3 regions of the Streptomyces sp. NPDC024555 genome follow, and region 1 is predicted to be linked to each of the others. Evidence: riboswitches for the same ligand, from Rfam matches in the RefSeq annotation. Region 1 holds a riboswitch; each other region holds the start of a gene.
What was found. Region 1 has a riboswitch for cyclic di-AMP ahead of ACZ4FH_RS24275 (LysM peptidoglycan-binding domain-containing protein). Riboswitches for the same ligand answer to the same signal wherever they lie in the genome.
Positions count from the first base shown of each region.

Region 1 (9,389 bases):
CGTTGATCTGCGCGATGCGCAGCCGGGCGGCCTCGAACTCGCGCAGCCCCAGCGTGGTGTGCTCGTACACCGACAGCGAGAAGTTCGCGGCGGCCGTGCCGATGCCGGGGACCATGTCGCCCCAGACGTAGCCGATGGGCTCCTGGCCCTCGGGGATGTCGATGATCACGGCTGTTTCCTTCCCAGTCGGCCGGTCGCGGGGCGCAGCGGCACGTCGAGTGCGTCGTAGAGCCCGGGTTCCGCCTCCACCAGCCAGTCGATGGCGTTGACGAGCCGGCCGACGGCGGTGGCGTTGCCGCCCGCCGAGCGGTTCTCCCCCTCGTCGCTCGCCTCGACGGTGACCTCGATGCGGGGGCGGCCCTCGACGATCACCCGGTGGGCGCCGGAACCGTCGGGCGGGGACGGCCAGTCGGGTGCGCAGGAGGGGTGGATACGGGTGATGTGCTCGATGACGATGCGGGGTTCGCCCCCGACGATGCCCTGCACCTCGAAGCGGACGGCGCCCTGGGTGCCCGCCTCGAACACGCCCATGGTGCGGGTGGTGACGGTCGTCTCCAGGGCTCTGCGGGCCATCGTCTCGCGGATGTCGTCGAGTTCGACGCCGAGCGCCCGTGCCATCAGGCGTATCTGACCGCCCCACACCATGGTCGGGACGGAGGGGGCGAGCATCAGCGGCTCGTACTCCATGGGGTGTCCCATGCCGATGAGGTCGCGTACGGAGTCGGGCTGGTCGTACGTGGAGTAGTCGAAGATCTCCTGGCAGCGGATGGCGTCCACGGTGGTGCCGAGCCCGCTGATCAGCAGGGGCAGTACGTCGTTGCCCCAGCCGGGATCGACGCCGGAGACGAAGAGGGAGCCGCCCCCGCCGGCGACGGCGGCGAGCACCGGTTCGCGCAGTTCGGGCGGGGCGCCGCGCTGGTCGTAGAGGGCGTAGAGGGCGGGGGTGACGACGACGGAGCCGCCGGCGACGGCCCGGGTGATGTCGGCCAGGGCCTCGTCGGGGCGGATGTCGCCGGAGGCCGCGTAGACGACGGCCCGGGGGGCGGTGGCGAGCACCGCGTCGATGTCGTCGGTCGCCGTGACGCCGAGATCGCGGTCGAGACCGGCCAGCCGGCCGGCGTCGCGGCCCCTCTTGGCGGGGTCGTGGACGAGGACATGGGCGAGCTTCAGGGCCGGATGCGCGTCGACGGCGCGGATGGCCGCGCGGCCGACGTTGCCGGTGCCCCACACCACCGTGGGAATCATGCGGCGGAGGGTAGCGCGCGGGATGAAAGGTTCATAGTGCCGTCGCGCACCGGATTCAGCGGGTGCCGGGCGGCCTTCCGGAGCCGCCCGGTCCGCTCTCCCGGGCGCTGCTACTCGTCGATGGCTCCGCCGTACCCGGCGCCCTTCTCCGCGCCCCCGAAGGTGCCCGCGTCGAAGGTGCGGGAGCCGGTGGCCGTCACGCCGCCGGGGCCGGCCGGCAGGATCCAGACGATGCCGTCGCCCGCGTTCTCCCCCGGTGCGGCGGCGAGCAGGGCGGCCCGTCCGTCGCCGTCGTCGTCGGACAGCCGGACCTGGCCGCCCCAGCGGTCGCCCCGTTCCGCGGCGCCCGGGATGCCGGGCGCGTCCTGGTCCCAGGAGGCGGCGCCGATGGCGGTCAGCCCCTGGGCCGAGCCGCGCAGCAGCCAGACGGCGCCCGCGTCGGCGACCGTGCCGATGTCCTCGCCGGGCGCCCCGATCGCCACGTCGGCGAAGCCGTCCCCGTCGGTGTCCGCGACGGAGAGGTCGGCGCCCCAGCCGTCGCCCGCCTCCGCTCCGCCGGGGACGCCGGGGGTGTCCTGGGTCCACCACACGGGCGGGGTGCCGGGACCGCCGGCGCCGACCGGGCCGTCCCCGGCGCTGCCGTGGTACACGCCGACGACCCCGCCGGTCGTGGTGGCGCCGCCGTCGTCGGGGCTGTGCGGCTCCCCGGTGACGAGGTCGTCGTAGCCGTCGTGGTCGAGGTCGCCGGAGGCGACGGCGGGGCCGCCGCGCAGGTCGTGGTCGAAGCGCAGTCCCTGGACCTCGCCGAGCAGGACGGCGGAGCGGCCGTGCCCCGGTTCGGTGCCCGTGGTGACGCCGGACACGACGAGGTCGGCGAGGCCGTTGCCGTCGTAGTCCCCGGTGGTCAGGGCCCGGGGCGCGATTTCGTGCCCGGGGGTGCCGGGGACACGGTCGGTGCGGGTGGCGGGCGCCGTACGGGTCCGCTCGTCGTACTGGAACAGGGTGAGGTCGGCGCGGTCGATGACGGCGAGCTGGTCGCCGGGGATGTCGGGGCTGAAACGGGCCGCGGCGAGAGCGCTGCCGAAGGCGGCCCCGGCAGCGGGTGCCTGGGCCTGCAACCAGGCGCTGTCCGTACCGGAGAGGCCGGTGGGCGATCCCCAGAGGACGACGGCACCACCGGCGTCGGCCAGTGGCTCGATGTCCTCGCCGGGCACGCCCACGACCGCGTCGGCGTACCCGTCGCTGTCGAGGTCCCCGGTGGCCAGGGCCCGGCCGAAACCGTCGCCGGTCTCGGCGGCGCCGGGGACGCCGGGGGTGTTCTGGTCGAGGACGGCGCCCCGGACCGTGCCGATGCCGTCGGGGCCGCCGTACTGCACGGTGACGTAACCGGCGCCGGTGCGGCCGCCGGCCGTGCCGCCGGGGGCGCCGATGAGGACGTCCTCGTAACCGTCGCCGTTGAAGTCCGTGGCGCGGTCGCCCGCGCGGAGGCCGGCGGAGGGGCCGGCGTGGGCCGGGGGCGCGGCGACGGCGGCCCCGGACAGCAGGAGGAACGAGGCCGCGACGACGGCGGCGGGACGGTGGGTGCGCACGAGCGGCTCCTCGGCTCGAAGGCGACCGGGCGGAGTCCGAAGGGGGGTGGCCGGGAAGGGCCCGTCACCCTCCTGGCGCCGTGTTCGACGGCCGGTGCGGCACAAGGGTTGTACGGCACATGCGGACAGGGGTGGCAAGGAGCGGGTCCGCTCCCTGCCACCCCTGTTCATGCCCGGCTGTGCGGGCGGGTGACGTGTGTCCCGGTGGCTCAGTAGGCGCCGAAGACGTTGTCGATCGAGCCGTACGTCGCGGCGGCGTAGTTGCACGCGGCGGTGATGTTGGCGACCGGGTCGTAGATGTCCAGCGAGGTGCCGGAGACGTGGTACGCGTCGAAGGTGGGCTGGATCACCTGCAGCAGGCCCTTGGACGGGGTGCCGGCGACGGCGTTGGAGTCCCAGTTGTTGATGGCCTGGGGGTTGCCCGTCGACTCCCGCATGATGTTGCGGTAGATGCCGTCGTAGCTGCCGGGGATGCCGTGCTCGGCCATGACGGCGAGGGATTCCTTGATCCAGCCGTCGAGGTCGTTGGTGTACGTGGTGGCGGTCTTCTCCGCGACGGGCGCGGCGGCGACGGTCTCCTCGGCGACGGGGGCGGCCGTCGTGCGCTCGGAGCGGTCGGCGCGGTCGGTGTTCTCGGCGCGGTCGGCCGAGGCCTCCGCCTTCTTCTCCACCGGCTTCTCGGCCTTCTCGGCCTTGAATTCGGCACCGGTCTCAGCCTTGGGCGCGGCTGCCTCGGAGGTGGCGCCGACGACGAGCTTCAGACCGGGGTGGATGAGGTCGGGGTTGGATCCGACGACGCTCCGGTTGTCCTTGTACAGACGCTCCCAGCCACCGCTGAGGGAATGCCCCTGGGCGATCTTGTAGAGCGAATCGCCGGAGACCACGGAATAGGTCGTGGGCGCGGCCTTGCGCACGGCGATTTCCTTGCCGGCGAAGGAAGTCGGGGCCGCGGCCTTTTCGGCGACGACGGTCTTGGCGGGGGCGGCGGAGGCCGATCCGGCGGCGATCAGGGGAAGTGCGAGAACGACTCCACCCGTGCTCACGGCGATGAAGCCGCGGGTCAGGGCGGTGGACTTGGCACGACGGTGCTTACCCACGATGGGCATGGCGCTTTTCCTCTCCGTCGCCTGCGAGGTGAGCTGTCGGGTTCGGACTGGAGATGTCCGGTCGCACAAGGCGACTTCACCCCTAGCCGTTCCGGATTTCCGGACCGGCGGCAAACCTGGTTCCCCCGCTCCTGCCGTACGTGTGTGGTCGGGTGTCCGGACGGCGGCAGGATTCGGCGTTCCATCCGGATGGACCGTGACCGTAAGCGAGAAAGTCCGGGCCGAACAAGCCCGGAATTCCTGATCATTATCGAATTCCAAGATCAATGAACCGCGATATGTGTCACCGGCCACATGCGGGGACGTCATTTTTCTTGGCGCGCCAGGGAACCGGAATTGGCGATCTTGCGTCCGGGGCGGCAAACGTGACGCTGGCCACTGAGTCCGATATGGGTGATTTGATCCCTCGATCGAGGGCGTGACCCGCGAACGGGCACCCGGAACGGCCCCGTTGACAATCGGCGCGATCGGAATGATCAGGATAATTAGTGTGATTCGGACTATTCGCCCAGGCGTGGCGCGGCTCCGCCGGGGTGCGCCGTGCGGAAGGCCCCGGTCCGGGCGCGCGGGACCACGACCGGGGAGCCGTCCCCGGGGGCGCTCAGGATGTCCGCGTCCAGTGCGTAGACCTCCTTCACCAGGGCGTCGTCGACCGTCTCGCGCGGAACACCGGACGCGACGATCCGGCCGCCCTTCATGGCGACGAGCAGATCGGCGTAGCGGGCGGCGGCCGCCAGGTCGTGCTGGACCATGACGACGGTGCGGCCGGCCGCCGCGACCTCGCGGACGAGTTCCAGCACCTCGACGGCGTGGCCGAGGTCGAGGGCGCTGGTGGGCTCGTCGAGCAGGACGACCGGGGTCTGCTGGGCCAGGACCATCGCGAGCCAGCAGCGCTGGCGCTGGCCGCCCGACAGCCGGTCGAGCCGCTCGCCGGCCAGGTCCGCGGTGCCGGTGGCGTCCAGCGCCTCGCGCACCGCCCGCTCGTCCTCGCGGGACCACTGGCGCAGCAGGCCCTGGTGCGGGCTGCGGCCGTAGCGCACCAGTCCGGCCACGGTGACCGCCTCGGGGGCGCGCGGCGACTGGGGCAGCAGGGCGACGCGGTGGGCGGCGCGGCGGCGGCTCGTCGCCCAGATGTCCGTGCCGTCGACCAGGACGCTGCCGGACGCGGGGCGGTGGAGCCGGGCGGCGGTCCGCAGCAGGGTGGACTTTCCGCAGCCGTTCGGGCCGACGATCGCGACGACCCGCCCGGCGGGAACGGTGAGGCTCACCCGCTCGACGACGGGCCGGCCCGGGTATCCGGCGGAGAGGTCCCGGATGTCGAGGCCCGCCCCCTCGCTGGTCGGATGCGCGGTCATATGCGGTTCACACCTTTCCGGCGGCCCGGTCGGGACGCAGCAGTACCCACAGCAGGAAGGGGCCGCCGAGGACGCTGGTGACGACCCCGACGGGCAGTTCGACGGGGGCGGCGACGCGTCCGAGCGCATCGGCCGCGACGATCAGGGCGGCGCCGGCCAGCGCCGATCCGGTGACGGGCACCCGGGTGGGGCCGACCGCCCGCTGGGCGAGGACGGGCGCGGCCAGCGCCACGAAGCCGACCGGCCCGGCGACCCCGACGGCGGTGCCGGCCAGCACCACGGCGAGGGCGAGCGCCGCCGTGCGCATCCGGCGCAGGTCGACCCCGAGGGAGGCGGCCACCTCGTCGCCGAAGCGCAGCAGCTGGAGGCGGTGGCCGACGGCGAGGGTGGGCGGGACGAGGAACAGCAGGACCACGGCGAGCGGGAGGGCTGCGTCGCCGTCGCGCCCGTTGAGGCTGCCGACGGCCCAGAGGAACACGCCGCCCGCGGTGTTGTCGTTCTCCCTCGACATGATCAGATCGCTGAACGCGCCGATGAACGTGGAGACGCCGATCCCGGCCACCAGCAGCCGGTATCCGGCGCCGCCGGCCCCGCCCGCGCAGAGCACGACGAGGACCGCGGCACCGATGGCGCCGAGGGGTCCGAGCCACCAGAGCCCGACCATGCCCGTCGTGGAACCCGCGGCGGCGGCGACCACGGCGGCGGTGGCGCCCTCGTTGACGCCGACGAGGTCGGGGGTGGCGAGGCGGTTGCCGGCCAGGGTCTGGGTGAGGCAGCCGGCGATGCCGAGCGCGGCGCCGACCAGCACGCCGGTGAGGATCCTGGGCAGCCGGATCTCCCGCACGATCATCACGGTGCCCGCGTCGCCGGTGCCCAGCAGTCCGGAGAGGGTCGCCGACAGGCTCATCCCGGTCGAACTCGCCGTCACCGCGAGCACGACGAGCAGGACCAGCAGCGGGACGAGGAGGGCGGCGGCGAGCGCGCTGCGCCGGGGCAGGAGCCAGGAGAGCGTGCCGGTGCGGACGACGACGCTGTCGGGCGGGGTCACCTCCGCGTGGCCGGGGCCCCGGCCACGCGGGACGGTTCCGTCCCCGGGGCGCGCCGCCGGTGCGGGTGCCGTGTCCGTCATGCCGAGGCTCCGGCGGTGGAGAAGCGGGAGGAGCGGGCGATCCACACCAGAAGCGGGCCGCCGACGAAGGCGAGCAGCACGCTGACGGGAGTCTCCCAGGGCCGGATCACGACCCGCGCGAGCACATCCGCGACGAGCATGATGTCGGCCGCGATCAGGGCGGACAAGGCCAGTGCGGCAACCGTCCGGGCTCCGGCCAGGGCGCGCGCGGCATAGGGCGCGAACAGTCCGAGGAAGGCGATGGGCCCGGCCACCGCGACCGCGCAGCCCGCCAGCAGGGAGACGGCCGAGGCGACGACGAGCCGGATCCGGCCCGGGTGGTGGCCCAGCGAGCGGGCGCCGTCGTCCCCGAGTCCGAGCGCGGCGAGCGGCCGGGCGCTGCCGAACGCGACGAGCAGACCGAGCGCGATCAGGGGCAGCAGCGGCAGGAGGTCGGAGAGTTCGATCCCGGCGAGCGAACCGATGGTCCAGTAGCGGTAGGTGTCGAACGTGGAACGGGTGCCCAGCAGGACGTACGAGGTGAGCCCGTGGAAGGTCGCGGCGAGCGCCGAGCCGGCCAGCACGAGGCGCAGCGGTGATCCGCCGCCCCGGCCGGAGGCGGCGAACAGCAGGACGGCCGCGCTGGCGACCATGCCGCCGGCCAGCGCCCAGGCCAGGAGCGCGGTGGTGGACTCCGCGCCGAAGAAGGTGAGTCCCAGGACGACGGCGAAGGCGGCCCCGGAGTTGACCCCGAGGAGTCCCGTCTCGGCGAGCGGATTGCGGGTGGCCGCCTGGAGGAGGCAGCCGGCCGTGCCCAGACATGCTCCGACCAGGAGTGCGGCCAGGGTGCGCGGCAGCCGCACGTCCACGACGGCGAGGCGGAGTTGGGCGTCGGCGCGGGCCGCCGGGTCGCCCGTGAGGTAGCGCCAGGCCGCGCCCGGCGAACTGGATCCGGTGCCGATGAGCAGGGACAGCAGGGCGAGGAGGGGCAGCAGGAGGACGAGGACGGTCACCGCCCGGCGGGCCGTGCGCCCGTCCTCCGGTGGATTCCCGGTGGGGCGTGCCCCGGTGACGGGCCGTCCCCCTTGCACGATCGACATATGGTTAGCCTAACCTAAGTAAACCGACCGGTAGTCGGCGCCCCCCGGGCTTCCCCTGTCCGGAAGCGGCTCCCCCTGCCCGGAAACGGATTCCCCGGTCCGGGAAGCGGCCCGCGCCCGGTCCGGTTCCGCTCCCGGTCAGGCGGCACGTCCGCCGGACCACCCCTCATCACTCGAACGCATACGGAGACTTCTGGCCATGGCGCCCCATTCGACCCTCTTCTCCCGTGGCCCCTTCCGCTCCTCGCCGGCCGTGGCGCTCGTCGGCCTCTGCGCCCTGGCCCTGACGGCCTGCGGCTCCTCGGACCCGGACGGTTCCGGCGATACGGCCGGCAAGGCCGCCGGCACCCGGGTGACCGACGCGACCGGCACCTCGGTCGAGGTCCCCTCGGCTCCCGAACGCGTGGTGGTCCTCAGCGAGATGGACCTCGACGCGGCCCTCACCCTCGGGGTGAAGCCGGTGGGGCTGACGGCCGGCCGCGGTCAGAAGGGCGCCCCCGGCTACCTCGCCGACCGGGCGAAGGGCATCCCCGTGGTGGGAGCCGTCACCGGACCGGACATCGAGAAGGTCGTCCAGGCCGACCCCGATGTCATCCTCGCCGGACAGATCGCCGACCAGCAGGTACTCCAGCAGTTGCGCAAGGTCGCCCCCACCGTCGTGACCATCGGCGGGGCCAAGGACTGGAAGAAGGCGCTCACGCTCACCGGCAAGGCGCTGGGCCGGAGCAACGAGGCGGCCACCTTCCTCGGCGACTACGAGACCCGGGCCGCCACGCTCACGAAGGACCTCGGGTCCGAGGCCGGTGCGAGCGTGTCCGTCGCCCGCTACTCCGCCAAGGGCTCGGCCGTCATGCAGCAGGGCGTCTTCATCAGCGACGTGCTGAAGGACCTGGGCTTCACCCGCCCCGGCATCCAGAACGACAAGGGCGAGGGACACTCGACGCCGATCAGCGACGAGAACCTCGGGGAGATCGACGGGGACTGGCTGTTCATCGGCACCCTCACCTCCACCGCTTCCGACCGCGGCCTGCTGGACGAGCTGTCCCGCAAGCCCGCCTACCAGCAGCTGAAGGCGGTCCGCGCCCACCACGCGACCGTCGTCGACGGCAGCAAGTGGACGAGCCTGGGCGGCGCGCAGGCGGCCGTCTCGGTCCTCGACGACATCCGCGCGGCCATGGCCGGCTGACCCCGTGCCCCGTCACTTCGGTGACGGGGCACGGCACTCCGCCGCCCCTGCCCCCCGTGGATCAGGGGGCGGCGGTGGGTCCGCCCAGCAACTCCACAAGCCCGTCCGCCAATTCCGAACGCCACCACAGATAGTCGTGACCGCCGTTGAACTCCCGGTACGTGGCATCGGTGTAGCCGGCCGTCGCGAGGGTGTCGCGGAGGCGGCGGGCGGCGGGGAGCGCGACCCATTCCTGCTGCCCGAACGAGAGCCGGAAGCGGACCGGCAGCCGGGGGGATTCGGCGATCCGGGCGGTGAGCCACTCGGCGTCCGGACCGTCCGGCCACCAGAACGAACCCGACTGCGCCAGAACGGCGCCGAAGCGGCCGGGGGCCGACAGCGCGGTGTGGGCGGCGGTGAGTCCGCCCAGGCTCTGACCGGCGATCACCGTACGCGCGGGATCCGCCGTGACCGGCAGACGCGCGGCCGCCCAGGGCAGCAACTCGTCCGCGAGGAAGGCCGCGAAGTGCGGGGCGCAGGTGAGGTCCGCCCAGCGGGTGGCCGCGTCGACGGAGTCCGGCAGCAGGGCGACGAGCGGCGGGATCCGGCCCGCCGCCACGAGGTTGTCCAGCAGACGGGCGACGGCGAGGTGCGGCTGCCAGTGCTCGCCGTCCAGAAGGACGAGCACCGGAAGGCCGCTCGCCCCCTCGGTTCCCGCCGA
Region 1 is NZ_JBVHKV010000014.1:9,876-19,264, forward strand. It holds gene ACZ4FH_RS24260 (carboxymuconolactone decarboxylase family protein) at 1-169, opposite strand, end outside; gene ACZ4FH_RS24265 (NAD(P)H-dependent amine dehydrogenase family protein) at 166-1,245, opposite strand; gene ACZ4FH_RS24270 (FG-GAP repeat protein) at 1,356-2,834, opposite strand; gene ACZ4FH_RS24275 (LysM peptidoglycan-binding domain-containing protein) at 3,044-3,940, opposite strand; cyclic di-AMP (ydaO/yuaA leader) riboswitch at 3,944-4,129, opposite strand; gene ACZ4FH_RS24280 (ABC transporter ATP-binding protein) at 4,441-5,295, opposite strand; gene ACZ4FH_RS24285 (FecCD family ABC transporter permease) at 5,303-6,424, opposite strand; gene ACZ4FH_RS24290 (FecCD family ABC transporter permease) at 6,421-7,503, opposite strand; gene ACZ4FH_RS24295 (ABC transporter substrate-binding protein) at 7,703-8,689, shown strand; gene fes (enterochelin esterase) at 8,751-9,389, opposite strand, start outside.

Region 2 (9,389 bases), on a different contig from region 1:
GCCACCCGCACGTCTTCGGCGACGCCACCGCCGAGACCCCCGAGGACGTCCACGCCCACTGGCTGCGCACCAAGGCCGTCGAGAAGCAGCGCGCGTCCGTCACCGACGGGGTGCCGCTCGGCCAGCCCGGCCTGGCGCTCGCCGCCAAGCTCGCGAGCCGGGCCCGTACCGCCGGACTCGACGTCCCGCTGCCCGGCGAGCCCGAGGGGAGCGGCGCCGACGCCATCGGCTACCGGCTGCTCGCCCTCGCCGTCCGCGCCCAGGAGGAAGGCGTCGACCCGGAGGCCGCCCTGCGCGCCGCGGGCCGCGCCTACCGGGACGCGATCCGCGCCGCGGAGGGCGTGGAGTAGGGGACACGGCCGGGCCGCGGAGGGCCCGGAGCCCTCGTCCGGGGCGGCGGAGTCCGGGGCGGCGAGGTCCGGGGCAGCGGATAACGTCGGGGGGTGAACGACCACCCCGCCGACGCCCCGCCCGGATGCCCCGCCCACGGCGGGTCCGACGGCACCGTCCCGCCCGCGCCCGAACTCTTCACCTGGGAGTTCGCGACCGATCCGTACCCCGCCTACGCCTGGCTGCGTACGCACAGCCCCGTGCACCGCACCACGCTGCCCAGCGGCGTCGAGGCCTGGCTGGTGACGCGGTACGCGGACGCCCGGCAGGCGCTCGCCGACGCCCGGCTCTCCAAGAACCCGGCCCACCACGCCGGGTCCGCGCGGGCCAAGGGGAAGACGGGCATCCCGGGGGAGCGCAAGGCGGAGCTGATGACGCATCTGCTGAACATCGACCCGCCCGACCACACCCGGCTGCGCCGGCTCGTCTCCAAGGCGTTCACCCCGCGCCGGGTCGCCGCGTTCGCGCCCCGCGTCCAGGAGCTGACGGACCGGCTGATCGACGGCTTCGCCGCGAAGGGGGAGGCGGACCTGATCCACGAGTTCGCCTTCCCGCTCCCCATCTACGCGATCTGCGACCTGCTGGGCGTGCCGCCCGAGGACCAGGACGACTTCCGGGACTGGGCGGGCATGATGATCCGCCACGGCGGCGGCCCGCGCGGCGGGGTGGCGCGTTCCGTGAAGAAGATGCGCAACTACCTCCTGGAGCTGATCCACCGCAAGCGCGAGGACCCGGGCGACGACCTGATCTCGGGGCTCATCCGGGCGAGCGACCACGGCGAGCACCTGACGGAGAACGAGGCCGCCGCGATGGCCTTCATCCTGTTGTTCGCGGGGTTCGAGACGACCGTGAACCTGATCGGGAACGGGGTCCACACCCTGCTCGGCCATCCGGAGCAGCGCGCCCGGCTCCAGCGTTCGCTGGCCGCGGGGGAGACGGAGCTGCTGGCGACCGGGGTCGAGGAACTGCTGCGGTACGACGGGCCGGTGGAGCTGGCGACCTGGCGGTACGCCACCGAGGCGCTGACCATCGGCGGGCAGCGGGTGTCCGAGGGCGATCCGGTGCTCGTGGTGCTGGCCGCCGCCGACCGGGACCCGGCGCGCTTCGAGGGGCCGGACACACTGGACCTCGCGCGGCGTGACAACCCGCACCTGGGGTACGGGCACGGCATCCACTACTGCCTCGGGGCGCCGCTCGCCCGGCTGGAGGGCCAGACGGCCCTCGCCACGCTGCTGAAACGCCTTCCGGACCTCCGGCTTGCCGGGAAATCAGCCGATTTGCGCTGGCGCGGCGGGCTGATCATGCGCGGACTGCGCACGCTTCCGGTCGAGTTCGGTCCGGAAGCGGGCACAGGCGGAAGGTGACTTTCTGTCAACTCTGTGATGTCGGCGTGATCTGCGCTGCATCGACTTGTGACATCCGTTCGAGTCCCGCTAGGTTCACCGTTCGACCCACCCGTCACACGGAAGGCATCCCCATGGGCTCCGCGAACGGCAGGCACCGTCGTCCCCGACAGGCTCCCGCCATCGTCGTCGCCGCAGGCGTGACCGGCTCGGCCATCGCCATCCCGCTGCTCGGCGCCGCGGGCGCCCACGCGGCGGACGCCTCCACCTGGGACCGGGTGGCCGAGTGCGAGAGCGGCGGCATGTGGAGTGCCGACCTCGGCAACGGCTCCTACGGCGGCCTCCAGTTCTCCCCGGAGCTCTGGAAGGCGTACGGCGGCGAGTCCTACGCCGAGCGCGCCGACCTCGCCAGCCGCTCGCAGCAGATCGCCGTCGCCGAGAAGGTGCTGGCCGACCGGGGCCCGAAGGCGTGGCCCAGCTGTGCGGTCATCTCCGGGCTCGCCACGGACACCGGCCTGCCGGGGGTGGACCCGGGCGGCGTCCCGGCCGACCAGCCCTCCGCCGACCCGTCCGGCAGCGCGAGCACCGACCCCTCGGCGGAGACCGGGACCCAGGACGACGCCTCCGCGGACGACCGGGGCGGCACGGACGACCAGGGCGCGGACGCCTCGCGCGGCAAGCACGCCAAGCCGGACGCCTCGGCCTCCCCGTCTGCGTCGCCGTCGGCCGGTACGGGGGACGCGCGGGACGACGCGGGGGCGGACGCCTCCGGCGCGGCGCGGGGCGACGGGGAGCAGGCCGGGAGCAGCGGGCAGGGCGGCAGGCACCGCGGCGCGCCCGCGCCCGAGGAGACCCGGCAGACCGGCCGCGACGGGGACCGCGACGCGGGGCGGCACACCTCGCGCGGCACGGCGGGTGCCCGCGACGCCGGGGTCGCGGCGGCCGACGGCACGTACACCGTCCGGACCGGCGACAACCTCTGGGCGATCGCGCAGGAGCACGAGCTGCCCGGCGGCTGGACGGCGCTCTACGAGACCAACAAGGACGAGATCGGCTCCGACCCGGACCTGATCCTTCCTGGCCAGAGCCTCGACCTCGGTGCGCCGGCCGAGTGACTCCGGCCCGGTCCACCGGCTGAAAAAGCCCCGGATTCCGGGGTAGTTCAGAGGCCTATGTCCCACTTTCGACCAAGTGAGACATAGGTCTCTTTGCGTGAACTGGCGTGTTGTGTCCGGGAGGTCCCGTCGCATCCGTTCCGACCTGCGCAAATGTAGGTTTGTCAGATGCAAGTAAGGGATGTTTTTCCGGTATGTCCGTCTTTGAATGTCGGGGTTGGGTGTGTTTACGGTCTGAACCGCTCGCACCGCGGGCCCCGTCGACCGTCACGCCGAATCCTGCCGTCGGTCGGAGGGAACAGACGCGAAAGCGCCGTAGGCAGGAGCGGGGGACCCAGGTAGGCGCCGGAGCCGGACGTCGCAGGACGCCGGGACCGGCTTGGGGTGAAGTCGCACGCTAGGACGTGCGACCGGGCAACTCACTAGGCCCGAACCCGACAGCTCACCTCGCAGGCGTCGGTGAGGAGAACTCTCGATGCTGCTCAACCGCAAGGCCAACAAGCACCGCCGCCCCTCCAAGGCCGTCCGGATCGCCACGCTCGCCGGTGTCGCCGGTGCCGCCGTCGCCGTCCCGCTGATGGGCGCGACCGGTGCCTCCGCCGCCTCGGTGGCCACCTGGGACGCCGTCGCCCAGTGCGAGTCCGGTGGCAACTGGTCCATCAACACCGGCAACGGCTACTACGGCGGCCTGCAGTTCTCCCAGTCCAGCTGGGCCGCCGCCGGCGGTACCCAGTACGCGCCCCGTGCCGACCTGGCCACCAAGGCCCAGCAGATCGCCACCGCCGAGAAGCTCCTCGCCCTCCAGGGTCCGGGCGCCTGGGCCTGCGCCGGCGCCGGCAACCTGACCAACGACGGTGTCGACCCGGGCGTCGACACCGGCTCCTCCGCCGCCAAGACCGAGCAGGCCCCCAAGCAGGAGGCCGCGCCCCAGAAGCAGGCCGAGCGCACCGAGGCCCCGGCCACCAACCGCTCGGACCGCTCCTCCGCCCCGGCGAAGAGCGAGCCGAAGAAGGCCGCCAAGACCGTCACCACCCCGACCGGCCAGAAGGTCGCCAAGGGCGACGGCGAGTACAAGGTCGTCACCGGCGACTCGCTGAGCGCCATCGCCGCCGAGCACGGTGTCGAGGGCGGCTGGCAGGCCCTGTTCGAGCTGAACAAGGACATCGTCAAGGACGCCGACCTGATCTACCCGGGCCAGCAGCTCCACCTGACCAAGTAGTCGCGATCCCTCCTCGTCGCTGACTCCGGACGCCCCGGCCCGGCGCGCACCCTCCCCCCGTGCGTGCCGGGCCGGGGTCCGCTCGTTCGGGCCGGGGAGCGTTCAACTGTTGTCGTTACCAGTCAGTAAATTTCTTCCGTTTCCTCCCGCGATGCATGCCCTTGGGTCCTTTTTCGTCCCAGGGGTCGGGCGGTCGGCCGATGCAGGCCGCCGGGCCGGTTAGGCTCTTGTCGCAAGGCCCACGTGGCCCCGCACCCCAAGCGTCATATCCCAGAAGGAGATGCCTCGTGCCGTCCATCGACGTCGTCGTAGCCCGGGAAATCCTCGACTCCCGCGGAAACCCCACGGTCGAGGTCGAGGTCGGCCTCGACGACGGCAGCACCGGCCGTGCTGCCGTTCCGTCCGGCGCCTCCACCGGTGCCTTCGAGGCCATCGAGCTTCGCGACGGAGACCCCAACCGCTACCAGGGCAAGGGCGTCGAGAAGGCCGTCCTCGCCGTCATCGAGCAGATCGGCCCGGAGCTGGTCGGCTACGACGCCACCGAGCAGCGCCTGATCGACCAGGCGATGTTCGACCTGGACGCCACCGAGAACAAGGGCTCGCTGGGCGCCAACGCCATCCTCGGCGTCTCGCTCGCCGTGGCCCACGCCGCCTCCGAGGCCTCGGACCTGCCGCTCTTCCGCTACCTCGGCGGCCCGAACGCGCACCTGCTGCCCGTTCCGATGATGAACATCCTCAACGGCGGTTCGCACGCGGACTCCAACGTGGACATCCAGGAGTTCATGATCGCCCCGATCGGCGCGGAGTCCTTCTCCGAGGCCCTGCGCTGGGGTGCCGAGGTCTACCACACCCTGAAGAAGGTCCTGAAGACCAAGGGCCTGTCCACCGGTCTCGGCGACGAGGGCGGCTTCGCGCCGAACCTGGAGTCGAACCGCGCCGCCCTGGACCTCATCGTCGAGGCCATCAAGGAGGCCGGCTACGCCCCGGGCAAGGACATCGCGCTCGCGCTCGACGTCGCCGCCTCGGAGTTCTACAAGGACGGCACGTACGAGTTCGAGGGCAAGTCCCGCTCGGCCGCCGAGATGACCGAGTACTACGAGGAGCTGGTCTCCGCGTACCCGCTGGTCTCCATCGAGGACCCGCTGTACGAGGACGACTGGGCCGGCTGGAAGGTCATCACCGACAAGCTCGGCGCCAAGGTGCAGATCGTCGGCGACGACCTCTTCGTCACCAACCCGGAGCGCCTGGCCCGCGGCATCGAGGAGGGCTCCGCCAACGCCCTGCTCGTCAAGGTCAACCAGATCGGTTCGCTGACCGAGACCCTGGACGCCGTCGAGCTGGCCCAGCGCAACGGCTTCAAGTGCATGATGTCGCACCGCTCCGGCGAGACCGAGGACGTCACCATCGCCGACCTCGCGGTCGCCGTGAACTGCGGCCAGATCAAGACCGGCGCCCCGGCCCGCTCGGACCGCGTCGCCAAGTACAACCAGCTGCTGCGCATCGAGGAGATCCTCGACGACGCCGCGGTGTACGCCGGCCGCTCGGCGTTCCCGCGCTTCAAGGGCTGATCCGGCCCGGGGCAACCGACCCGGCCTCCGTCCGTCCCCGCACTCGGTCCCGTACCGTGTGCGGGGACGGACGTGCGTAATGGGGAGGCGGAGACATGGCCGCGAAGGACCGGGACCGGTTCTCCACCGCGACCCGGCTGCGGTTGCTCGGCGAGCAGACCGCGGCCCGCGTCTACCGCTCCCAGAACCGCCGTCAGGCCCGCCGCTCCCGGCTCACCGGCCGGGCCGCCTTCCTGGCCCTGGTGGTCTGCTCGCTGATCGTCGCCCTCGCCTATCCGATGCGGAGTTACGTGTCGCAGCGCGACGAGATCGCCGAACAGGAGCGGCTGGCGCAGGAGGCCGAGAAGCGCACCGAGCAGCTGCGCGACGAGAAGGCCCGGCTCCAGGACGACGCCTACATCAGGCGGCTGGCCCGCGAGCACCTGCACTACCTTCTTCCCGGGGAGACCGGCTACACCGTGGTCGACCCGGACGCGGCCAGGGAGCGCGACGGCGCGCCGGAGGACTCCGGCCGGCCGTGGCACTCCAACCTGTGGGACGGCGTGGACAGCGCCGACCGCGGTTGAGCCGCCCCCCTTGTACCGCTGCAGAACCCGCAGTTCGAGCAGTCCGATCAGAACCCCTAGGCAGGCATGGAAACGCCCCCTCCGCAGACCGAGTCCACCCCGCCCACCGAGGCGGACATCGCCGCCTTCCAGCAGCAGCTGGGGCGCCCGCCGCGCGGGCTGCGCGCCATCGCGCACCGGTGCCCGTGCGGCAACCCGGACGTGGTGGAGACCCAGCCCCGGCTGGAGGACGGCACGCCGTTCCCGACGACGTACTACCTCACCTGCCCGCGCGCGGCCTCCGCGATCGGCACGCTGGAGGCGAACGGGGTCATGAAGGAGATGACCGAGCGTCTCGCCACCGACCCCGAGCTGGCCGCCGCCTACCGCGCCGCGCACGAGGACTACCTCGCCCGCCGCGACGCCATCGAGGTCCTGGAGGGCTTCCCGAGCGCCGGCGGCATGCCGGACCGCGTGAAGTGCCTGCACGTGCTCGTGGGGCACTCGCTCGCGGCCGGGCCCGGGGTGAACCCGCTCGGCGACGAGGCGATCGCCATGCTGCCGGAGTGGTGGCGCAAGGGGCCGTGCGTGACGCCCTGCGGGACGCCGGACGAGGCGTCGGACGAGGCCTGAGAACACCACACGATGCGCCGGAGAGGCTTGAGGACATGACGCGTGTAGCCGCCATCGACTGCGGGACCAACTCGATCCGTCTGCTGGTCGCCGACGCCGACCCCGCCACCGGCGGGCTCGTCGAGCTGGACCGCCGGATGGAGATCGTCCGGCTCGGCCAGGGCGTCGACCGGACCGGCCGGCTGGCGCCGGAGGCCTTGGAGCGCACCTTCGCGGCCTGCCGCCGGTACGCGGACGTGATCAAGGAGCACGGTGCCGAGCGGATCCGCTTCGTCGCCACCTCCGCCTCCCGGGACGCGGAGAACCGGGACGAGTTCGTCCGCGGCATCCACGCGATCCTCGGCGTCGAGCCCGAGGTGATCAGCGGCGACCAGGAGGCCGCGTTCTCCTTCGACGGGGCCACCCGGGAGCTGGCCGGGCGCGACGACCTGGCGCGGCCGTATCTGGTCGTGGACATCGGCGGCGGCTCCACCGAGTTCGTCGTCGGCGACGACCGGGTGCGCGCGGCCCGGTCCGTGGACATCGGCTGCGTCCGGATGACCGAGCGCCATCTGGTCCGCGACGGCGTGGTCACCGACCCGCCGACGGCCGCGCAGGCCGACGCGATCCGGGCGGATGTCGCGGCGGCGCTGGACCTGGCGGCCGGGACGGTGCCGATCGCCTCGGCCGGCACGCTCGTCGGCCTGGCCGGCACGGTCACCACCGTCGCGGCGATCGCGCTGGGCCTGGAGGAGTACGACTCCGAGGCCATCCACCACTCCCGCATCCCCGTGGAGCGGGTCCGCGAGATCGCCGCGCGGCTCCTCGCCTCCACCCACGCCGAACGGGCGGCGATCGGCGCCATGCACCCGGGCCGGGTCGACGTGATCATCTCCGGCGCGCTGATCCTGCTCGCCGTCATGGAGCGGACCGGCGCCCACGAGGTCGTCGTCAGCGAGCACGACATCCTGGACGGCATCGCCTTCTACGCGGCCCGCTGAGCCCCGAGGGACACCTTCCCGGGCCCCTCGGGCAACACCCCTCGGAACGGCCCGCGCAGCGGTCTTCCGAGGGGCCGGGGCTCCCTGCTCATACGCACTTTGGCCTGCACCTTTGAGACTTCCGGAGCATGCGCGGGGGCTCTTTGGAGGCAGCGCGCGACGAACTTCGTGAAGTTCTTCACAAGGAATCGGGGTGCTCGGGGCGCACTTCGGCTCCGAACGGGGTCCGAGGGGAGTGGGCCGGGTCACTCCGGCCGTGCGCGGCGGGATTCCGGGGGGTCCGGGGGCGGGCCGCCGGGGGGCGTGGTCCAGCCGGGGCGGCGAATCAAGGGCCAGCTCACAGGCGGTGAACAACGTTCACCGGGATGCGGTGGTTCCCCCGTACGGTCATGACCTGGGTCACGTGGGCCGCGGAGTGTAGCAGATAGGGGCCACATCCTTGTGAAGGGGCTCACGAGCATGCCCCCCGAGGGGGGTGGATACTCGATGGCATGAGCACCACGGAGCGTCCCAGGATCCTCGTAGTAGGCGGTGGGTACGTAGGCCTGTACGCAGCTCGGCGCATCCTCAAGAAGATGCGCTACGGAGAGGCGACCGTCACGGTCGTCGACCCCCGGTCGTACATGACCTACCAGCCCTTCCTCCCCGAAGCTGCCGCCGGCAGCATCTCGCCCCGGCATGTCGTCGTCCCGCTGCGACGCGTCCTGCCCAAGGCCGAGGTACTCACCGGCCGCGTCACGACCATTGACCAGGACCGCAAGGTCGCCACGGTCGCGCCGCTCGTCGGCGAGTCCTACGAGCTGCCCTTCGACTACCTGGTCATCGCGCTCGGCGCCGTCTCCCGCACCTTCCCGATCCCCGGCCTCGCCGAGCAGGGCATCGGCATGAAGGGCATCGAGGAGGCCATCGGCCTGCGCAACCACGTCCTCGAACAGCTGGACAAGGCCGACTCGACGACGGACGAGGACGTCCGCCGCAGGGCGCTGACCTTCGTCTTCGTCGGTGGCGGCTTCGCGGGCGCGGAGACCATCGGCGAGGTCGAGGACATGGCCCGCGACGCGGCGAAGTACTACACGAACGTGAAGCGCGAGGACATGCGCTTCATCCTCGTCGACGCCGCCGACAAGATCCTTCCCGAGGTCGGCCCGAAGCTGGGCACCTGGGGCCGGGAGCACCTGGAGTCCCGTGGCGTCGAGGTCTTCCTCTCGACCTCCATGGACTCCTGCGTCGACGGTCACGTGGTGCTGAAGAACGGCCTGGAGGTCGACTCCAACACCATCGTGTGGACCGCCGGTGTGAAGCCGAACCCGGCGCTCGCCCGCTTCGGTCTGCCGCTCGGCCCCCGCGGCCACGTGGACACCAGCGAGAAGCTCCAGGTGCAGGGCACCGACTACATCTGGGCCGCGGGCGACAACGCCCAGGTTCCGGACATGATCGGCCGCAAGGCCGGCAACCCCAACGCCTGGTGCCCGCCCAACGCCCAGCACGCGCTGCGCCAGGCCAAGGTCCTCGGCGACAACGTGATCTCCGGGATGCGCGGCTTCCCGCAGGCCGACTACAGCCACGCCAACAAGGGCGCGGTGGCCGGTCTGGGCC
Region 2 is NZ_JBVHKV010000008.1:92,279-101,667, reverse strand. It holds gene ACZ4FH_RS15530 (nucleoside triphosphate pyrophosphohydrolase) at 1-350, shown strand, start outside; gene ACZ4FH_RS15525 (cytochrome P450 family protein) at 444-1,754, shown strand; gene ACZ4FH_RS15520 (transglycosylase family protein) at 1,868-2,848, shown strand; cyclic di-AMP (ydaO/yuaA leader) riboswitch at 3,150-3,319, shown strand; gene ACZ4FH_RS15515 (transglycosylase family protein) at 3,324-4,067, shown strand; gene eno (phosphopyruvate hydratase) at 4,355-5,635, shown strand; gene ACZ4FH_RS15505 (FtsB family cell division protein) at 5,731-6,201, shown strand; gene ACZ4FH_RS15500 (DUF501 domain-containing protein) at 6,268-6,813, shown strand; gene ACZ4FH_RS15495 (Ppx/GppA phosphatase family protein) at 6,849-7,793, shown strand; gene ACZ4FH_RS15490 (NAD(P)/FAD-dependent oxidoreductase) at 8,285-9,389, shown strand, end outside.
Region 2: it holds a riboswitch for cyclic di-AMP, as region 1 does, so the genes downstream of both, ACZ4FH_RS15515 (transglycosylase family protein) here and ACZ4FH_RS24275 (LysM peptidoglycan-binding domain-containing protein) in region 1, are expected to answer to the same signal.

Region 3 (9,389 bases), on a different contig from region 1:
TGAAACTGGAATCAGTCATATCACCGCATTTAGCCCCTCGCCCGTTGGTGTGGTCCCCCTTCCGCCGTGCGGGGGAGAGGGAGGGGCCGGGCGAGGGGCTGTGCGGCGCGGCGCCGGAGGGCGGCGGCTACTTCTCCGGTACGGAGACGGCCTTCGCGGACTCCGTGGACTCGGCGGCGGTCGCGTCGTCGGACTCGGCGACGCCCTCGGCCTTCGCGGACTCCTCGGCCTTCGCGGGCTCCCCGGCCGTGGCGGGCTCCTCGGGCTCCGGGGACGCCTCGGGTTCCGGGGCGGTCGTGGCCGGGGCGGTCCCGGTGGTCGCCGGAGCGGTCGCGGGGGCGGTGGCGGCGGTGTCCGCCGCCGTCTTCCTGCTGTGGACCATGATGCCGATGAAGCCCGCGATGAAGCCGCTGATCAGGCCGGATATCGCGTGGTTGACCGCGTTGACGGACTCGCTGCCCGGCAGGCCGATCGCGAAGTAGTTCACGACCGCGCTCATCACCGCGCCCATGACGCCGCCGATGAGTCCGCCCGTGGCGGCGGCGCGTACGGGGGAGGCCGGGGGCGCCGGGGCGGCCGGGGAAGCGGGGGCGTGGTCAGAGGTGAGCGGTGCGGTCATCGTCGAGGGCCCTCCAGACGGGTTGCGACGCGAGGCCGGGAGAGGCGTCCGGGCGCGATGACATGCGCGGTCGGCGGCCTGCTCGCACGGGCAGCCCACCGGACCGGGGGATGCAGCAGTTACCTTGCGGCAGAACACGTGTTCCTTGCAACACCTTCTCGCTTTCCACACCTTGACGGACCGACGGTCGGGCTGCACCTGTGCCGGACGTCAGGAGTCCCGGATTCCGCTCTCCAAGGGTGGCCGAGACGGCGTGCGTTCGGGATGGCTGGTTTCTACTCCCTTGGTTGCTTGGGGTGTTGGGGCGCGCAGGACGTGCAGGTGGCGCGCGCTCCGGCGTGTACGGAGAGGGGGTGGGGTGCGTGTGCGAGGGGGGGGTGCGGAGGGGGTGAACGGGGCGAGTGGTCACGAGTGCGTCGGGGATGGCGTAGAGTTGTGTTCACCGACGCGGGGTGGAGCAGCTCGGTAGCTCGCTGGGCTCATAACCCAGAGGTCGCAGGTTCAAATCCTGTCCCCGCTACTGAAACATCAGGCCCGGCACGCATACAGCGTGCCGGGCCTGATGCATGTGCGGGGCCTGATGCGTGTGCGGGGTCCCGTGGCCCGCGCCCCCTTCCCCCATTTGCCGACGAGCGTTCGCCCCGCGCGTCCGCCCGGGGAAACCTGGGGGCGGTGGTGCGGCACCGGCCGTGGCCGTCGAGGCGCCGGGCAGGAGGCCAGACAGGTGGGGAAGCGGGAGCGGCGGCGGACCGGGCCGGCCGGGGGCATCACGGCCCGCCGGTTCGTCCGTGCGCTTCCCGCGCTGATGATCGTCGGCGGGGTGGTGTTCGACGCGCTGACCCCGCCCCGGTTCACCGCCATCCCCCTCTTCGCGGCCGCCCCGCTGATCGCCGCCCCGCTGTTCTCGCGGGCCGGCACCGTCCGCACGGGCGCCGCCGCCCTGCTGGCCGTGTCCCTCCTGCGGATCTACCACGGCAGCCTGACCGGGCCCGTGATCATCATCGAACTGCTCACCGTCCTCACCGTCTCCGTCCTCGCCGTCGTGATCAACGGAGTCGTCCGGCGGGGCAACGAGCAGCTGGCCTCCGCCCGGGTCATCGCGGAGACCGCCATGCGGGCCGTGCTGCCGACCCCGCCCGAGCGCATCGGAGGGCTGCGGGTCGCCGCGCGGTACGAGGCGGCGCAGGCGGACGCCTATATCGGCGGCGACCTGTTCTCGGTGGCCGACAGCCCGCACGGGGTGCGGCTGCTGCTCGGGGACGTACGGGGCAAGGGGCTGGACGCGGTCGGGGCGGTGGCGGTGGCCATCGGCTGCTTCCGGGAGGCCGCCGAGCAGGAGGACGGCCCGGCGGAGGTGGCGGTGCGGCTGGAGCGGGCGCTGGCCCGGGAGTCGGACGTACGCGGGGGCCTCGACGCCTTCGAGGGGTTCATCACCGCCGTCCTGGCCGAGATCCCGGCGGGGGCGGGGCGGGTGCGCATCGTCAACCGGGGGCACCCCGAGCCCCTGCTGCTGCACGCCGACGGGGCGCTGGAGGTGCTGAGGCCCTCGGTGCCCGCGCTGCCCCTCGGGCTGGACCTGGGGACGTGGCCGGACCGGACCGACGAATGGGAGCTGCCCGCCGGGGCGATGCTTCTCTTCTACACGGACGGCCTCTCCGAGGCCCGTGACGCCGCAGGGGTGTTCTACGACCCCGCCGCCCGGCTGCGGGGCCGGATCTTCCCCGGCCCCGAGGAACTGCTGACGGCGCTCACCGAGGACGTGCGGCTGCACACGGGCGGGGAGACGACGGACGACATGGCGCTCCTGGCCGTCGCCCGGCCCGCCGAGGGGCAGCCCGACCGGCGCAGGACGGTGAAGATCGTCGGCAGGGGCGACGAGCAGGGCCACGGACCGTAACCGGGAGACCCCACTCCGCATAACATTTGACGCACTGTCAGAAACCGGGTGGTCGTCGAGGGGCGATGAACTCGCCCGATTCCACCCGGTTGTGTCCCGTAAAGTCCAGGCCAAGGGCGGGAACGATCAAGGGGAACGGCTTGGTATCGAGCCCGTCTGTCTATTAACGTTCGATAACGCAGCGCGGTTGTCCCAGCCGCCGTCAGTGGCGGCACCGTGCGCGAGCGCCGAATTCCGCAAGGGAACCGGGGAACCACCTACATGGGGTGAATCGGGCATCTCTGTCTCGCCTGTCGAGGCCGGGAAACCCGTAGGAGACCTTCCTGCTCCGAACCCGTCAGCTAACCCGGTAGGCGAGAAGGAAGGAAAGGAGTGCGCCTCCGTGGCGTCCAACAAGCCTGCCCCCGAAGGCTCTTCCCGCTTCGGGTACGACTACGGCAACGACTTCGCGCCCGAGCGCGGGATCGATCGGGGCGACGGCTTCGCGGCCGGCTTCCGTACCGAGGAGGCCGGGTCCGATCAGGCCTGGGAGGAGTGGAACCCCACCGAGGAGTCCATCCGTCCCGTACGCGGCAGGCACCGCGTCGCCAAGCAGCGCAACGGTCTGGCCCGCAGCTCCACCGTCCTCGGCGTCGGTGTCATCGCGGCCGTCGGAGCGGGTGGCATGGCCACCGCCCAGAGCAAGCCGCCGGTCTCCATTTCTCTTCCCGATTCCATCGCGGACAACCTTCCGGCCGCCAAGTCGCTGCCCGGCGTGGGCGCGCTCTTCTCGTCCGACAAGGCCGAGACCCCCGAGGAGAAGGCCGAGGCGGCCATCGCCGCCGCACCGCTGACCTCCGCCGGTGTGACCACCGCCGAGGCCGAGCAGGGCACCACCGACGCCGGTGAGGCGCTGCGCGCCCGCATCCTCCAGCAGGCCGAGCAGCAGCAGGACGCCGCCGCCGCCGAGGCGAAGGCCGCCGAGGAGAAGGCCGCGGCCGAGAAGGCGGCGGCCGAGGCCAAGAAGAAGCAGGACGCCGCCGAGGCCAAGCTCGCCGCCGAGAAGAAGAAGGCGGCCGAGGAAGCGGCGAAGAAGGCCGAGGCCCTGCGGCTGGCCAAGCTCGCCGCGAGCTACGCCATCCCCACCTCCTCGTACACGATCACCTCGACCTACGGCGAAGCCGGTTCGATGTGGTCCTCCGGCTACCACACGGGCCTCGACTTCGCCGCCCCGACGGGCACCCCGATCAAGGCCATCCACACCGGCACCGTCAAGTCGGCCGGCTGGTCCGGGTCCTACGGCTACCGCACCGTCCTGGAGCTGGAGGACGGCACCGAGCTGTGGTTCTGCCACCAGTCCTCGATCGGCGTCAGCGTCGGCCAGAAGGTCACCACCGGGGACGTCATCGGCAACGTCGGCGCGACCGGCAACGTGACCGGCCCGCACCTCCACCTGGAGGTCCACACCGCGGACGGCACCGGCGTCGACCCCATGGCCTGGCTGAACGCCCGCGGCCTGACCGTCTGACAGCCTTCCCCGAGGCGCTCTGAGAAACCCCGGCAGCCCTGACGCTGACCCCCCGACGTCAGGGCTGCCGGTCTGCCCGCGCCCGGCCGCCCGGGGGCTTCCGGGTACTTCCCGTGTACCGGGCACGGAATAGCGGCCCGGGTGGGAAGGGTTGTTCACCCCATGACTTCCCTTCGCCCCCTCGGCACCTCCGGTCTCCAGGTCTTCCCGCTCTCCCTCGGCGGCAACGTCTTCGGCTGGACGGCCGACGAGACGCAGTCCTTCGCCGTGCTCGACGCCTACACGGCCGGTGGCGGCAACTTCATCGACACGGCCGACACCTACTCGTCCTGGATCCCCGGCAACGTCGGCGGCGAGTCGGAGACCATCATCGGCAAGTGGCTCACCGCGCGCGGCAACCGCGACGACGTGGTCGTGGCGACGAAGGTCGGCGCCCACCCCGACTACAAGGGCCTCTCCGCCGCCACCGTCAAGGCCGGTGCGGAGGAGTCGCTGCGCCGGCTCGGCACCGACCGCATCGACCTCTACTACACGCACTTCGACGACGAGACCGTTCCGGTCGAGGAGATCATCACCGCGCTCGACCAGCTGGTGAAGGAGGGCAAGGTCCGCGAGATCGCCGCCTCCAACATCAGCCCGGAGCGGCTGCGCGCCTCGCTGGAGTTCTCCGAGCGCGAGGGCCTCGCCCGGTACGTGGCCCTCCAGCCGCACTACAACCTCGTCTCCCGGGACACCTACGAGGGCGAACTCCAGGAGACCGCCGCCCGCGCCGGACTCGCGGCCGTCCCCTACTACGCCCTCGCCGCCGGATTCCTCACCGGCAAGTACCGCCCGGGGACGACCGTCGACAGCGCCCGCGCCGGCAGTGCCTCCGCCCATCTGGAGTCCGCGCGCGGACAGAAGGTGCTCGCCGCACTGGACGCCGTGGCGACCGAGCGCGAGGCGGAGATCGCCACCGTGGCGCTGGCGTGGCTGGCCGCCCGGCCGACCGTCGCCGCGCCCATCGCCTCGGCCCGCACCGTCGAGCAGCTTCCCGCCCTGCTCGCCGTCGCCGACCTCCACCTGACCGACGCGGAGCTGGCCCGCCTCACCGAGGCCTCCGCCTGACCGCACCGGCCTCCCGGCGCCCCGAAGCCGGCACGACGCGATGCCCCGACGCCCCCGCGGCCTTCGGGCCATCGTCCTTCTCCGCCCCGGGGGCCGCCCGCCCCTGGAGCCGCCTGCTCCGGGGCCGTCAGCCCCGGGGGCCCGCCTGCGGATCGTACGGAAGCGGGCCGCCGCCCTGATACGGGACGGGCCCGGACTCGTACGGGGCCTGGCCCGCCGGGTACGTGACCTGGCCGCCCGGATACGGGGCCTGACCGGTCGGATACGGGGCCTGGCCGGTGGGGTAGGGAACGGGGCCGCCCCGGTACGGCACGGGGCCTCCCTCGTACGGGAGCGGCCGGGGCCCGTACGCCTGGCCCGGGTACGGCGAAGGCACCGGCGGGGCGAAGCGGGGGCGGAGCCGGCCCGTGGCGTGGGCCGCGTGGACCAGGGCGGGGCCTGCCGTGCCGCGGCGCTGCCACAGATGGTGCAGCAGCTCCAGCTCCCGTTCGGCGAAGTCGGGTCCGGCCGTGCCCCGGCGGGCCTGGCGGCGCAGGAACGCGAGGGAGGTCGCGAACGACTCGTACTCGGCGACCGTACGGGCCGCGGCCTTCTCGCGGGCCTTCGCCTCCTTCCGGGCCCGGCCCGGCGGCGGGGCGGGGGCCGGTACGAGCTGCGGGGCGGGGGCCGGTATGAGCTGCTGGGCCGGGAAGGGGTGCGTCCCCGGTCCGTGGTGCAGGCGGCGCGCGATGTCGCGGGCCATGCCCCGGGCCCGCATCGAGGACAGGGCGAGCGGCTCGGCGGGCGACAGCCAGCCCGCCGCGGCGTATGCCGGGAGCTCGACGACCAGGGTGCGCAGATCCCGCTGCCGGGACCAGATCGCCAGCCAGGTCACCAGCCCGAACACCGGGACCATGAACGCCCCGTACACGGCGTAGAACCCGTACGGCCCGAAGGAGGCGGAGCCGTTCCACAGGGCGTGCATGCCCATCGCGAGGAGCAGGCCGAGGACCGGCGGCCCGAAGCGCCGCAGGCGCTGGTGGCGGGCCGCGCCGGCCGCGATGCCGAAACCGATGCCCGTCAGCACGGTGAAGAGCGGATGCGCGAACGGCGACATCACCGCGCGGACGAAGAACGTCGCCACGGTCACCGAGGCGAAGCCCGAGCCCAACTGCTGGTCCTCACCGAAGGCGTTGCCCAGATAGAGGATGTTCTCCGTGAAGGCGAAGCCCGTGGCGGCGAAGCCGGCGATCACCACCCCGTCGACGACACCGCCGAAGTCCCGTCTGCGGAACAGGAAGAGCAGGAGCACGGCCGCGGCCTTGGCGCTCTCCTCCACCACGGGGGCGATGACCGTGGCGCCCAGGGTGTCCGCGTGCCCCGGGTCCGCCGTGGCCGTGGCGATCCACCGCGCCGCCATCGAATTGGCCAGGATCGCGATCAGGGCGGCCGCACAGGCCCCCCAGGCGAAGGCGAAGAGCATCGTGCGCCACGGGCCCGGATCGACCCGGTCCAGCCAGCGGAAGGCCGTCATCAGCACGGGAACGGGCAGCACGGCCAGTCCGAGGCCGACGAGGAAGCCCCGGGTCCCGGTCTGGTCGCGGACCAGGGCGAGGATCACCAGTCCGCAGAGCGCCAGCACCGTGAAGACGGCGACGACGCGGAGGGTCCGGCTCCGCCACAGCATGCCGACCCCGCGCGGCCGGTAGCGCCACTGGCCCCGCTCCGGCACGGCAGCCAGGATCTCGCCGACCCGCTGCTCCTCGAGCACCGGGACGGCCGGCTGCCGCTGTTGCTGCACGGACCCGTCGGACACCCTTCGACCCTAACGACCGGGACTGACAACGGCCATGGAGTAGGGACGAACCGGCCGACGGACGACGCCCGCGCCCCGTCCGCCCGTGCCCCGTCCGTCAGCGGCGCGCGAAGAGCAGGTCGTGGACCGCATGGCCCTTGTCCAGGCCCTGGCCCTCGAACCGGGTCAGCGGCCGGAACGCAGGCCGTGGCGCGTAACCGCCGTCGGCCGCCGTGTTCTCGAAGCGGGGGTGCGCGGTCAGCACCTCCAGCATCTGCTCGGCGTACGGCTCCCAGTCGGTCGCGCAGTGCAGCACCGCGCCGGGCTTCAGCCGCTGCGCCGCCAGGTCGAGGAACTCCGGCTGGATCAGCCGGCGCTTGTGGTGGCGCGCCTTGGGCCACGGGTCGGGGAAGTACACCCGCATCCCGTCGAGGGCGTCCGGCGGAAGCATCTCGCGGAGCAGGATGATCGCGTCGCCGTTGGCGACCCGGATGTTGGTGAGCCCGTTGCGGTCCGCGAGGCCGAGCAGATTGCCCTGGCCCGGGGTGTGCACATCGACGGCGAGGATGCCGGTGCCCGGGTCGTCGGCGGCCATCTGGGCGGTGGCCTCGCCCATGCCGAAGCCGATCTCCAGGACCACCGGGAGCCCGTCGAACAGCGTGGGCAGGTCCAGGACGCTCAGCCCGTCGATGTCCAGGCCCCACTTCGGCCAGAGCCGCTCCAGCGCGTTCTGCTGGCCGGTCGTGACCCGGCTGCGGCGCGGCTGGAAGCTGCGGATGCGGCGCTCGTGGTGCGATCCGGCCGGGTCTGCCGAGGGGCCGCCGGGGAAGCGGGGCTCCTGGCGCAGTCGGCGCGCGCGGTCCAGCGAGGCGGCGCGCAGCTCGTCCGGGATACCGGCGGTGGCGGACTCCCGGCCGTCCGGTGATCCGGCGGGGGGCGTCGCGGGGGAGTTCATGGGCTCAGACACAATGCCCCGATTCTACGGCGGGCGGCTTCCACCCCGTCGCCCGTGCCCGGAGCAGCGCCCTGCGTGCCACCTCCCGCCCGATGGGCAGCGAGGCGGTGGCGGCGGGGGACGGGGCGTTCAGCACATGCACGGTGTGCGGGGCCTCGCGGATCAGGAAGTCGTCGACGAGCGTGCCGTCGCGCAGCACGGCCTGGGCCCTGACCCCGGCGGGGGAGGGGCGCAGATCGGCCTCGGTGACCTCGGGCAGCAGCCGGCGCACGGCGGCGGTGAACGCGTGCTTCGACAGCGAGCGGTGCACCTCGCCCGCCCCGTACCGCCAGTGTCTGCGGGCGATCTGCCAGGAGCCGGGCCAGCTGAGCGTGGACAGCAGCTCGCGGGGGCGGACGACCGGCCAGCCGTAGCCCTCGCGGGCCAGTGCGGGGACCGCGTTGGGGCCGACGTGGACACCGCCGTCGTGGCCCCGGGTGAGATGGACGCCGAGGAAGGGGAAGGCGGGATCGGGCACGGGGTAGACCAGACCGCGCACCAGCTCGGGGCGGGTCAGCTCGTAGTACTCCCCCCGGAAGGGCACGATCCGCATGCCCGGGTCGTCGCCCGCCAGCCGGGCCACCCGGTCGCAGTGCAGCCCCGCGCAGTTGACCAGCACCCGGGACCGCACCACCAGGCCGTCCGCCGTGCGGACCGCGACGCCCCAGGGCCGTCGGTCGATCGCGGTGACCTCGGCGCCGAAGCGGATCAGGCCGCCGGCGTTTCGCACCTCGTCGGCGAACCGGTTCGCCACCGCGCCGAAGTCGCACACCCCCGTGGTGCCCACCCGGATCGCGGCGAGGCCGCGGACGTGCGGCTCGTGCTCGGAGATCTGCGCGGGGCCCAGCTCGCGCACCGGCAGTCCGTGCTCCCGGCCGCGCTGGACGAGGGCGTGGAGCCGGGGCAGCTCGGAGCGCTCGGTGGCCACGATGAGCTTGCCGGTCACCGCGTGCCGGATGCCGTGCTCGCGGCAGAAGTCGATCATCTCGGCGCCGCCGCGGACCGCGTACCGCGCCTTGAGGGAGCCCGGCGGGTAGTAGATCCCGCTGTGGATCACCCCGCTGTTGCGGCCGGTCTGGTGGAGCGCGGGGGCCGCTTCCTTCTCCAGGACCGTCACCCGGGTGCCCGGCGCGCTCCGCGTGAGCGCGTACGCGGCCGACAGGCCGACGATCCCGCCGCCGATCACCAGCACGTCGCAGTCGTACGCCGCGTGCGTCATCACCACGCCACCTCCCACCCCGATAGTGCACTGGCCCACTGACAACGCACTCAAACCCCCGCGGGCACAGCGTGGCGCATCCCGTGCCCGCACGGCGGGGGCGGGGCCCGCCGCCGCCCCGGTCCGGTCCGGCGGCGGGCGGGACTTTCAGAACACGCCCTACGCGGGGGCGACCAGCAGCGGCCGGGCGCGTTCCCGCAGCTCGGCCACGCGCGGCTCGTCCCCGTAGGGCTCCAGCCGGTGCAGGAGATCGCGTACGTACTCGGTGGTGC
Region 3 is NZ_JBVHKV010000001.1:621,206-630,594, forward strand. It holds gene ACZ4FH_RS02575 (hypothetical protein) at 128-619, opposite strand; tRNA gene ACZ4FH_RS02580 (tRNA-Met) at 1,066-1,139, shown strand; gene ACZ4FH_RS02585 (PP2C family protein-serine/threonine phosphatase) at 1,344-2,516, shown strand; cyclic di-AMP (ydaO/yuaA leader) riboswitch at 2,732-2,887, shown strand; gene ACZ4FH_RS02590 (M23 family metallopeptidase) at 2,899-4,023, shown strand; gene ACZ4FH_RS02595 (aldo/keto reductase) at 4,186-5,130, shown strand; gene ACZ4FH_RS02600 (PrsW family intramembrane metalloprotease) at 5,258-6,925, opposite strand; gene trmB (tRNA (guanosine(46)-N7)-methyltransferase TrmB) at 7,023-7,859, opposite strand; gene lhgO (L-2-hydroxyglutarate oxidase) at 7,864-9,120, opposite strand; gene ACZ4FH_RS02615 (sporulation protein) at 9,277-9,389, opposite strand, start outside.
Region 3: it holds a riboswitch for cyclic di-AMP, as region 1 does, so the genes downstream of both, ACZ4FH_RS02590 (M23 family metallopeptidase) here and ACZ4FH_RS24275 (LysM peptidoglycan-binding domain-containing protein) in region 1, are expected to answer to the same signal.